3 regions of the Bowmanella denitrificans genome follow, and region 3 is predicted to be linked to each of the others. Evidence: predicted binding sites of a transcription regulator. Region 3 holds the regulator's gene; each other region holds the start of a gene.

The links. Region 3 encodes NrdR, which represses ribonucleotide reductase genes. Its sites were predicted from a motif close to AAACACNANATNTNGTGTTT; they were not measured.
Region 1: the regulator NrdR is predicted to act here: its motif matches at 1,753-1,772, upstream of nrdA (class 1a ribonucleoside-diphosphate reductase subunit alpha).
Region 2: the regulator NrdR is predicted to act here: its motif matches at 2,009-2,028, upstream of nrdG (anaerobic ribonucleoside-triphosphate reductase activating protein).

The regions. Positions count from the first base shown of each region.
Region 1 is NZ_BAAAEI010000006.1:41,864-45,146, forward strand. It holds gene nrdA (class 1a ribonucleoside-diphosphate reductase subunit alpha) at 1-1,611, opposite strand, end outside; gene ABD028_RS03170 (HAD family hydrolase) at 1,960-2,628, opposite strand; gene ubiG (bifunctional 2-polyprenyl-6-hydroxyphenol methylase/3-demethylubiquinol 3-O-methyltransferase UbiG) at 2,621-3,283, opposite strand, start outside.
Region 2 is NZ_BAAAEI010000006.1:576,496-579,778, forward strand. It holds gene nrdD (anaerobic ribonucleoside-triphosphate reductase) at 1-1,519, opposite strand, end outside; gene nrdG (anaerobic ribonucleoside-triphosphate reductase activating protein) at 1,506-1,997, opposite strand; gene ABD028_RS05520 (HPP family protein) at 2,170-3,283, shown strand, end outside.
Region 3 is NZ_BAAAEI010000021.1:40,139-43,421, reverse strand. It holds gene ABD028_RS16835 (porin) at 1-604, shown strand, start outside; gene ABD028_RS16830 (DUF6265 family protein) at 613-1,041, opposite strand; gene nrdR (transcriptional regulator NrdR) at 1,175-1,624, shown strand; gene ribD (bifunctional diaminohydroxyphosphoribosylaminopyrimidine deaminase/5-amino-6-(5-phosphoribosylamino)uracil reductase RibD) at 1,626-2,756, shown strand; gene ABD028_RS16815 (riboflavin synthase) at 2,760-3,283, shown strand, end outside.

The DNA.
Region 1 (3,283 bases), on a different contig from region 3:
ATTGGCGCTACCGTCGGAATATCGCACTCCGTGCTTGGCCAGATAGTAGGCAAAGTTGATGACCCCTACACCCAGTGTACGGCGGCCCATGGTGGCGTTATACGCTGCAGGTACTGGGTAGTCCTGATAATCCAGCAAACTGTCCAGTGCGCGTACGGCTAAATCCGATAGCTCACCCAGCTCATCCAGGTTTTCGATGGCACCCAGATTAAAGGCCGACAGGGTACATAGCGCAATTTCGCCATTTTCGTCGTTCACATGCTCCAATGGCTTGGTTGGCAGGGCGATTTCAAGACACAAATTGCTTTGACGTACCGGGGCCACGGCCGGGTCAAATGGGCTGTGGGTATTGCAGTGGTCAACGTTTTGCAGATAGATGCGGCCAGTACTGGCACGCTCTTGCATAAACAGACTGAAAAGCTCGATGGCTTTGATCTGCTTCTTACGTATGGCGGGGTCCTGCTCGTACTGGGTATAAAGCGCTTCAAACTTGTCCTGATCAGCAAAGAAAGCATCATACAAGCCCGGTACATCCGAGGGGCTGAACAGGGTGATGTGCTCATCTTTAATCAGGCGCTGATACATCAGCTTGTTAAACTGCACTCCATAGTCCAGGTGACGGACTCGGTTTTCTTCCACACCACGGTTATTTTTCAAAACCAGCAGGGACTCTACTTCCAGATGCCACAACGGGTAGAACAAGGTTGCTGCACCACCACGCACACCGCCTTGCGAGCAACTCTTTACCGCGGTCTGGAAATATTTATAGAACGGCAAACAACCGGTGTGGAAGGCTTCGCCACCCCGGATGGGGCTCCCCAAAGCACGAATACGGCCGGCATTAATGCCAATGCCTGCACGTTGGCTCACATACTTAACAATGGCGCTGGCGGTGGCGTTGATAGAATCCAGGCTGTCGCCACACTCGATTAATACGCAGGAGCTGAACTGACGCGTCGGCGTGCGCACCCCGGACATGATAGGGGTCGGCAACGAAATCTTAAATTTGGAGACGGCATCATAAAAACGCTGGATATAATCCATGCGTGTTTGTTTTGGATAATTGGCAAACAAGCAGGCGGCAACCAGCATATACAGGAACTGCGCGCTTTCATAAATCTCGCCAGTAACCCGGTTTTGAACCAGATACTTACCTTCCAGTTGCTTCACGGCAGCATAGCTGAAATCCATATCACGCCAGTGATCAAGATAGGCGTCCATTTGTTCAAATTCAGCCTGGCTGTAGTCTTCCAGTAGATGCTTATCGTACTTGCCCATGTCCACCATGCGTGCAACATGGCTGTATAAAGTCGGCGGCTCAAACTGTCCGTACGCTTTTTTACGCAAATGGAAAATGGCCAGTCGGGCGGCCAGGTATTGATAATCCGGACTGTCCTTGGAGATTAGGTCTGCGGCAGATTTAATCAAAGTCTCGTGGATATCAGAGGTTTTGATGCCGTCGTAAAACTGGATGTGAGCCTTTATCTCTACCTGGGACACAGATACATTGTTCAGGCCCTTGGCAGCCCAGGTAATGACTTTATGGATCTTGTCGAGATCGATAGGCTCTTTTTCGCCGGAGCGTTTGGTAACGAGAAGCGTATTGTTCATGCCGATAGCCGTCTTATTGTTATCAAAATTAGCGCAAATTGCCTGCAAACAAGCCCTTGCCTGCAGGACAGAAAAACTGCGAATCTTTGCCTTAGCAAGATGTTCGCTTTGGCACAAGATAGTGAGGTTTTAGCCTTTATGCAACCCAATATCTGGTGGTTTAATGGCCGAACAGAAGGCACTGGATAATGAGGTTAGTGTCGACTCACCGAAGAGTCACTATCAAGACTTCGGTGATAGGAATGCAAGGAATATTTAGATCATTTTAAGGCAGATAAATTTTTTATTTCTTAAATGCGGTGTTGTTATTATTTAACGACATATGGTGTTTGTGTTGCACAAAAAATACTAGATCTTGTGTTTGAACCTGTTGGATATTTCAACTGGGTGAGCAATGCGTTGGTCTACCTGCCAATGTTGCGGTTGTTCACTGGGGCAGATATAACCATATTCGGCCAGTATAGCCTGCATACCGGCTGATCTGGCTGCCAGCATGTCACGTTCTGCGTCACCCACATACCAGCTATGCGGCAACGCCAGGTTTAGTTGATTGGCAGCATGGAAGAGCGGTTTGGGGCTGGGTTTTCTATCTGTCAGCGTATCCCCACATACCAGTGCCGCGGCTTTTTGTAAAAGTGGAAACTGTTCTAACAGGGGCAGTGTCAGGTGTGTTGGCTTGTTGGTCACAATGCCCCAGGGGATATTGTTATCATTAAGCCACAATAGCAGTGGCTCAATGCCTTCAAACAAACAGGTATGTTGGCACAAAGTGTTACGGTAATGGTGCAAAAAGCGTTGGCGTAGTGCTTCGAAGTCGCCATCATTGCGACAAATCGCGAAACCTAATTTCAGCATGCCCATAGCGCCATGAGAAGCGATAGGTCGATATGACTGATAGCTTTGCTGGGCGCGACCTTCTTCGGCAAGCAACATATTTAATGCGTTGCCCATATCTCTGGCGGTATCCAGCAGAGTACCGTCCAGATCAAACAGCAATCCTGCCCGTGGCTTAGTCATTTTCCGGCCGGTGACAATGCAGCAGGTAATTAACATCCACATTGCTATTAGATAAATAGTACTGACCGCTGAGTGGATTAAGGTGCAGTCCTTGAATATGACGGCACAGCAGATGGGTGTTATCTATCCATTGCATCAGTTCAGAAGGGCGGATGAATTTACTGTGTTGATGCGTGCCTTTGGGTACCAGCCCCAGCATGTATTCAGCTCCCACAATGGCCATTAAGTAGGATTTAAGGTTGCGGTTCAAGGTCGAGAAGAACACCTGTCCACCTGGCTTAACCAGTTTAGCGCAAGCACGCACGATGGATTCTGGGTCGGGTACATGTTCCAGCATCTCCATACAAGTCACGACATCAAACTGTCCAGCCTGGGCCTCGCTGAACGCCTCCACCGTAATTAGCTGGTAGTTCACATTAATGCCAGACTCCAGACCATGTAATCTGGCCACTTCCAGGGAGTCTTTGGCCATATCAATGCCTGTTACGTCGGCCCCCATTTTGGCCATACTTTCTGCTAATATGCCTCCGCCACAGCCGACATCCAAGGCTTTCTTGCCAAACAATCCCTGGCAATGCTGGGCGATAAAATCCAGACGCAAGGGATTGATTTGGTGCAGAGGTTTAAATTCACCCTCCAGATCCCACCATCGACT
Region 2 (3,283 bases), on a different contig from region 3:
GTTCTGCCAGATTCAGATGCAATGCCGAGCCGCCATCCAGATAGCGGGTCATCTGCTCACCATGCAGGACAAACTTGTCCAGGTGATTAATGGTCTCGTCCTCTACCACATAGAAATAACTGTTGTAGCAGTCACGTGGCACCTGGTAGCCGTCTTTACGATCCCATCTGGCGTTTTTGATGCCTAAATTTTCGGCCGGCACAAATTCGGTGTTGAACATATAACCCCAACGCACCCGGGCCTGGCGGTTCGCGTCATAGATGACCTTCAGTTGGCTGTCGACAAAGCTTTGATAATCCTCGTTGACACCCACTTCTATACCCAGATACTCGGCAGCTTCCACCATACCGTTAACGCCAATGGTCAGAAATTGCTTGTCCAGGCTGATAAAGCCGGCGTCATACACACTCAGTAAACCATCGCGCTGGTATTCCTCCATCAAACGGCGATAGGCCACCTGATATTTCTGCACTTTGTCCACTTCAACGGCCAGGTCGCGGCCATCCTGAATCAATCGGTTCATATTCAGGGTGATGACATTGATCGAGCCGGTGGCCACCCCACCGGCGCCCAGGCTGTAAGAAAAAGTATGGTCACTAATTTCATTACGCAGGCGGCAACAGGACGCCAGCGAATCAGCACTTTGTGACTGGTAAACAAAGAACGACCCGCCCTGGCTCATATTCTCGGCGCACAAGCCGGCAAAGCTGTCATCCTTCACCCTGCCATTTTCGGTCAGCATGGCGGCGGTTACCACCGGAAACGTCAGAATGGCCTTATTGCGCTCCTGATTAAACCAATTAAGGAAAAAGCCCTGCAGGGCGCTGACCGATTGCCAGTCGGGGGCGCTCATATCGGGAAAGACAAAGTTGCCAAACATGGCATCAAAATAATGGCGGTCATACAGGGAAATATTCCAGAACACACTTTGATAACCGCGCGCTGCGGCGGGTTGATTGAGCGCATACACCACATGCTGAAGATGATTTTCAATGGCTTTGGTGTGGCTGCTCAGGTAGTTGTCGCCGTAATCACGGCGGGCAAAGTAGTCAAAGTAAGTTAAAAATTCCACCGTCGCTACCGCCCCGGCAAACTGGGCACTGATGGCAAATACCAGATTAACGAAACTACCGCAGAACGATTCCAGGTGCTGTGGAGCCTTGGATTCGCCGCCCAGTCTGGTCAGTCCATCCAGCAAAAACGGGTACATGGTAATTGATGCGCAATAGGGTTTCAGGCTGGTTTCGTCATGCACATAGATTTCGTGCCGCTCTATCTGGCGCACATACTCATCTCCCAGGGCGTCACCAAACAATTCGCTGATCTTATTTTTGACCAGTGCCCGATTAATCTGGATCACGCAGTCCTTCATCAGTTCTGCTTCCAGGGTCGCAATGTTTTTATGTGTCACATTGGCGTTGGCGTCCAGCTTCGAGCCATCTGCCGGGTTCACCGCCTGTTGATACTCACGAATAAAATTCAGTTTGCCTTGTAGTTGTTGCGCATTAAGCGGCAGCATAATCATTCTCCATAAATCGAAAATTAAGAAGATTGCCGGTGGCAAGCTCCAGAAAACGCTGGTTGGTTGTGGGACTGGTAAGACCGCCCAGTTGCGAATACCAGCGACCGGTTTTCAGATAATCCAGGTGTGTTTGCAGGCGGGCCGGTATTTTGTTCATACCGGTATACAGGCAAGTTTTCAGTCCGGCTTGCCGGGCCTGTTGTAACAATGCCAGTAACGCATCCGGATGCCATTCACCGCCAAAAAACAGCACGCAACTAACCAGGTGCGCATAACGTTGCAGATACCGGGCAAAAAGTTGCGGGGTCAGCGCCTCTCCTGTGCTGGGATCCCAGCTATCCTGACTATGGCAACCCTCGCAGCGCAGCGGGCAGCCAGTGATGGTAAAGGCCAGCGCCACTTCATCCGGCACTTCCTGAAAGCACACCTGGGGGGGAAAGCTGTTAAAGGGCTCAAACCTCTTATCTTGTGTCATAACACAACCGCAAACACCATATATTGTGTTTATACGGTAAATGAGCACAAGATCTTGTTGTTGATCTGGATCAACAAATTCGGCCTGCCGGGTTTAACTTATAACGGAAAAAACATGCGCTTGTGCCACTGCACTTGTACACTGCCGCGCTTGTCGTTTGTCCTGTCGTATTATGAAACTGTTTATAAGCAAAATTACCGGCCAATTACTGACACGGCTTGGCATAATCAAAGCCGACAGTCAGCGCTTGTCCAGTATTCCTGTCGCCGAGCGACTAAAAGTCGCTGCCGCCGCAGGTATTGCATTGTTTGTTGTGACTTTGACCAGCCAATATCTGGCCGACCTAGCCAGCACGGTTGTGTTGCTGGCGTCCATGGGCGCCTCAGCGGTTTTACTGTTCGGTCTGCCATCCAGTCCTCTGGCCAAGCCCTGGTCATTTGCCGCCGGTCACCTTATCTCCGCCGGCATTGGACTGTTGTGTTCACATCTGTTTACCGATATGGCGGTAATGGCTGCCGTGACTATTGCGTTGGTACTGTTTGCCATGTACCTGTTTGAATGTATGCATCCGCCTGGCGGCGCCACTGCATTAGTGCCGGTTATCGCTTCAAGCGAGCAGTTACTCGGCTATGAATTTCTATTTCTACCTGTCGCGTTGAATGTAACGGTGATGTTGCTGATGGCACTGATGCTCAATTATCTGTTGCGTCCCCGACCACAAAAGCGCGATTTTGACCCGGTGCATTTGCACCAGGATGCCAGTCCGATAAAACGCACCGGGTTGCAGCCTGAAGATTTATTGTACGCCCTGAATCACTATCAAACCGTAGTGGATGTCAGCGAAACGGATTTAGAGCAAATTTATCAGCAAGCCCAGTTGCACGCATACCAGCGTCAGCTCGGCGCAATATTGTGCCGGGATATCATGTCGCGGGATATTATCTGCGTCACAGCAGAGACTCCGCTAACCCAGGCATGGCGGTTACTACAAAAGCACAAAATTCGCACCCTGCCAGTGATTACAGCCGATCGGCAACTACTGGGAATGGTCTCGGTAACGGATTTCTTAAAAGACATCAGTGTTCCACATTACTGGGGACTATTGCGACATATGAGTAGCCTCAGTCTGCACACCAGTGCCAAACGCCAATGGCGCAAACATCACAAACAGCAGGTAGCCGATATTATGCGCACCGGGATCACCGCCATTCGGCAAGATGAGCATGTTATCGAGCTAATCCCCAAGTTGTCAGAACTGGGCTTACATCAGGTACCGGTGCTGGATA
Region 3 (3,283 bases):
GGGACGTAATTTTACAGCTCTGTGGATGGCACAGGGAAAAATAGATTTATACAACCACTATGAAGGTGATATTGCCGCCATTTGGAAAGGGGAAAATCGTCTGTCTGATGTGGCAACCTACACCTCACCAACATGGCATGGTTTTCATGCCGTGCTGACTTATCAGGCTGAGAAGTCCTCTGCAGGGGATGATGCTATTTCAGCAGGACTGTTTTATGGTGACGCTAACCTAAAGTCTTCCGCCTGGTTTGTCGCACTGGCACAGGACTTTGATGTGGCGGGCTTTGATGTCACTCGCGCCTCAGTTCAACATAAACTGGGCGCTGGCAAGCTAGGCATTATGTTGCAACGACAGGACCCCTCTGCTGGTGGTGACGCCCGTAATGGTGCTCTGGCCAGTTACAGTCATCGCTGGGGGGAATGGGAATGGCGCGCTCAGTTACAGAGTATGGAAGATGACAGAACCTACAACCTGGGATTCGATTACCATCTGGGTAAGCAAACTAAGGTCTATGCCTGGGCTGCTCATATTGAACAGGATGACAATCCTGATCGGCGCTATCTGGCCCTGGGCTTTGAACATAAGTTAAGTATTGATTTTTAATATCCGCATTATCTGGGTTGAAAAAGCAGGGTAAAGCCCTTGCTCTGTAAGTCTTCCACTCTGATATGCAATTGCTGACCGTCTAGCCGGTAATGCAGGCGCTGAGGGAAGTCGTGACCTGCGTTGACAAAAGTGGCACTATTCTCAGTGCAATATTGTAATGCGAAGGCAACGGGCAGCGCATTTTCACTGACCTTGGCCAGATAAAAGATTTGACCTTGCATCACCAGCAGACGCAAATCTTCACTGCTTTGTCCTTTGCTACTGTTGCTGCCTGCGTGCCCCTCAAAACTGTTGTCACTGACTTTTTGCCAGTTTTCCCACAAGGTTTTGTCGCCTTTTTGCATCTGCCACTGCCCCAACAACCAGGATAATGCGCCTAAGTTGTCACAGGTTGCTGCCGCTGAGGGATAAGCTATGGCAAGCAAAGCTGACATTAATAGTATTCTCATGATGCCTGGGCCTCTATGACTGTTATCCGAAGCGTTTTTTTGATAGCTTAGCGGCGGCTGCCAGGCTCTACAACTGTGAGAGCTTGTCGGTGGCAGAATTTTCCTTCCTGGAGTGACCATGTATTGTCCCTTTTGTTCTGAACAGGAAACCAAGGTAATTGATTCCCGACTGGTGGCCGATGGCCATCAGATCCGTCGTCGTCGTGAATGCCTTAAATGCCACGAACGATTTACCACATTCGAAACCGCCGAGCTGGTGATGCCCAAGGTCGTGAAACGTGACGGCTCTCGCGAACCCTTTAACGAAGAAAAGCTGCGCGCCGGTTTGCAGCGTGCACTTGAGAAACGCCCAGTCAGTACAGAACAAGTAGAGAAGTGTGTTAACCGGGTGATGTCTACGCTACGCGCCACAGGTGAACGCGAGGTGGACAGTAAACTGATCGGCAATGTCATTATGAATGAACTAAAGGAGTTGGACAAAGTGGCCTATGTGCGCTTTGCCTCGGTGTACCGCTCCTTCGAAGATATTCGCGAGTTCGGTGAAGAAATCGCCCGTTTGGGAGACTGACATGTCGCAATTCAGCCAAGCCGAGCATCAATGGATGGCTAATGCCTTGCAACTGGCAGAAAAAGGGCGTTATACCACCTCACCTAATCCAAACGTTGGCTGTGTGATTGTTTCTGCCCAAGGTGAACTGGTTGGAGAAGGCTGGCATCAGCAGGCTGGTGGCCCACATGCAGAGGTGTTTGCCCTAAGACAAGCCGGGGATAACGCCAAAGGAGCTACTGCCTATGTAACGTTGGAGCCATGCAGTCATTATGGGCGCACGCCCCCTTGTGCTGAAGGTTTGATTAAAGCCGGCATCAAACGTGTGGTGGCCGCTATGCAGGACCCTAACCCGCAGGTCGCGGGACGTGGTCTGCAAATGCTGCAAGATGCCGGAATTGATGTACAGGTCGGCCTGTTGAAAAGTCAGGCCGAAGCCCTGAACGCAGGATTTATTCAACGAATGACGCAGGGACGGCCCTTGGTGACACTGAAGCTGGCGGCCAGTCTGGATGGCAAAACCGCGATGGAAAATGGCCACAGTCAGTGGATTACCAGTGAACAAGCACGTTTGGATGTGCAGCGTGAAAGGGCGAAAAGCTGTGCCATTTTAACCGGCTCAGGCACCGTGATGATTGATGATCCCATGCTGAACGTGCGACTTGATGCAAATCAGTTGGGCATAGATACCCCGGTTGTACGTCAGCCTCTGCGGGTTATCGTCGACAGCCGTAACCAGCTCACCCCAGAATATCGTTTGTTTAGTTTGCCTGGGCCGATTCTGCTTGCGAACAAGTCAGTTAGCCCCCATTTGTACCCTAAACAGGTTCGTCAGTGGCATTGTCAGGAAAAGGGCAAGCGGGTGAGCTTGCCCGCACTGTTGACCCATTTGGCCGAGTCCGGGGTGAACAATTTGTGGGTGGAAGCAGGCGCGGCGCTGGCCGGTGCACTGTTAGAATATAAGCTGGTTGATACATTGATGCTGTATCAGGCGCCCAAGATCATGGGGGATAAGGCAAAGGGTTTGGCACTGATGCCAAGTCTGAGTCATATGCAGCAAGCCATTGCCCTGCGCTGGCAGGATATTCGCCAAGTGGGCGAGGATCTGCGCCTGACCGCCCAAGTTGTCTATCCATCTTCCCAAACGGAGTAACCTATGTTTACAGGTATTATTCAGGCCGTTGGTCATATTCGCGCCATTGAGCCCACCGGTGGTGATGTGCGTTTGACCGTTGATAGCGGCAAACTGGATATGAGCGACGTGGCACTGGGGGACAGTATTGCCACTAATGGTGTGTGCCTGACAGTGGTAGATTTTTCGTCGCAGCACTATGTGGCCGATCTTTCCGCAGAAACCCTGAAACGCTCCGGGTTTGCTCATTACAAGGTGGGACAGAGGGTGAATCTGGAAAAAGCCATGCTGGCGTCTACCCGTTTTGGCGGACATATTGTCAGTGGGCATGTGGATGGGGTGGGTGACATTTTATCTGTGCAAAGCAGCGCCCGTGCGGTGGAAATATGGGTACAGGCGCCGGATGAGCTGGCCCGCTATATTGCACAGAAAGGCTCAATTACCGTGGATGGTGTCAGCTTGACGGTAAACGATTTGGACGGCGCCAGATTTATGCTGACCTTGGTGCCCCATACCTTGAAAGAAACCAATATAGGTGATTATCAATC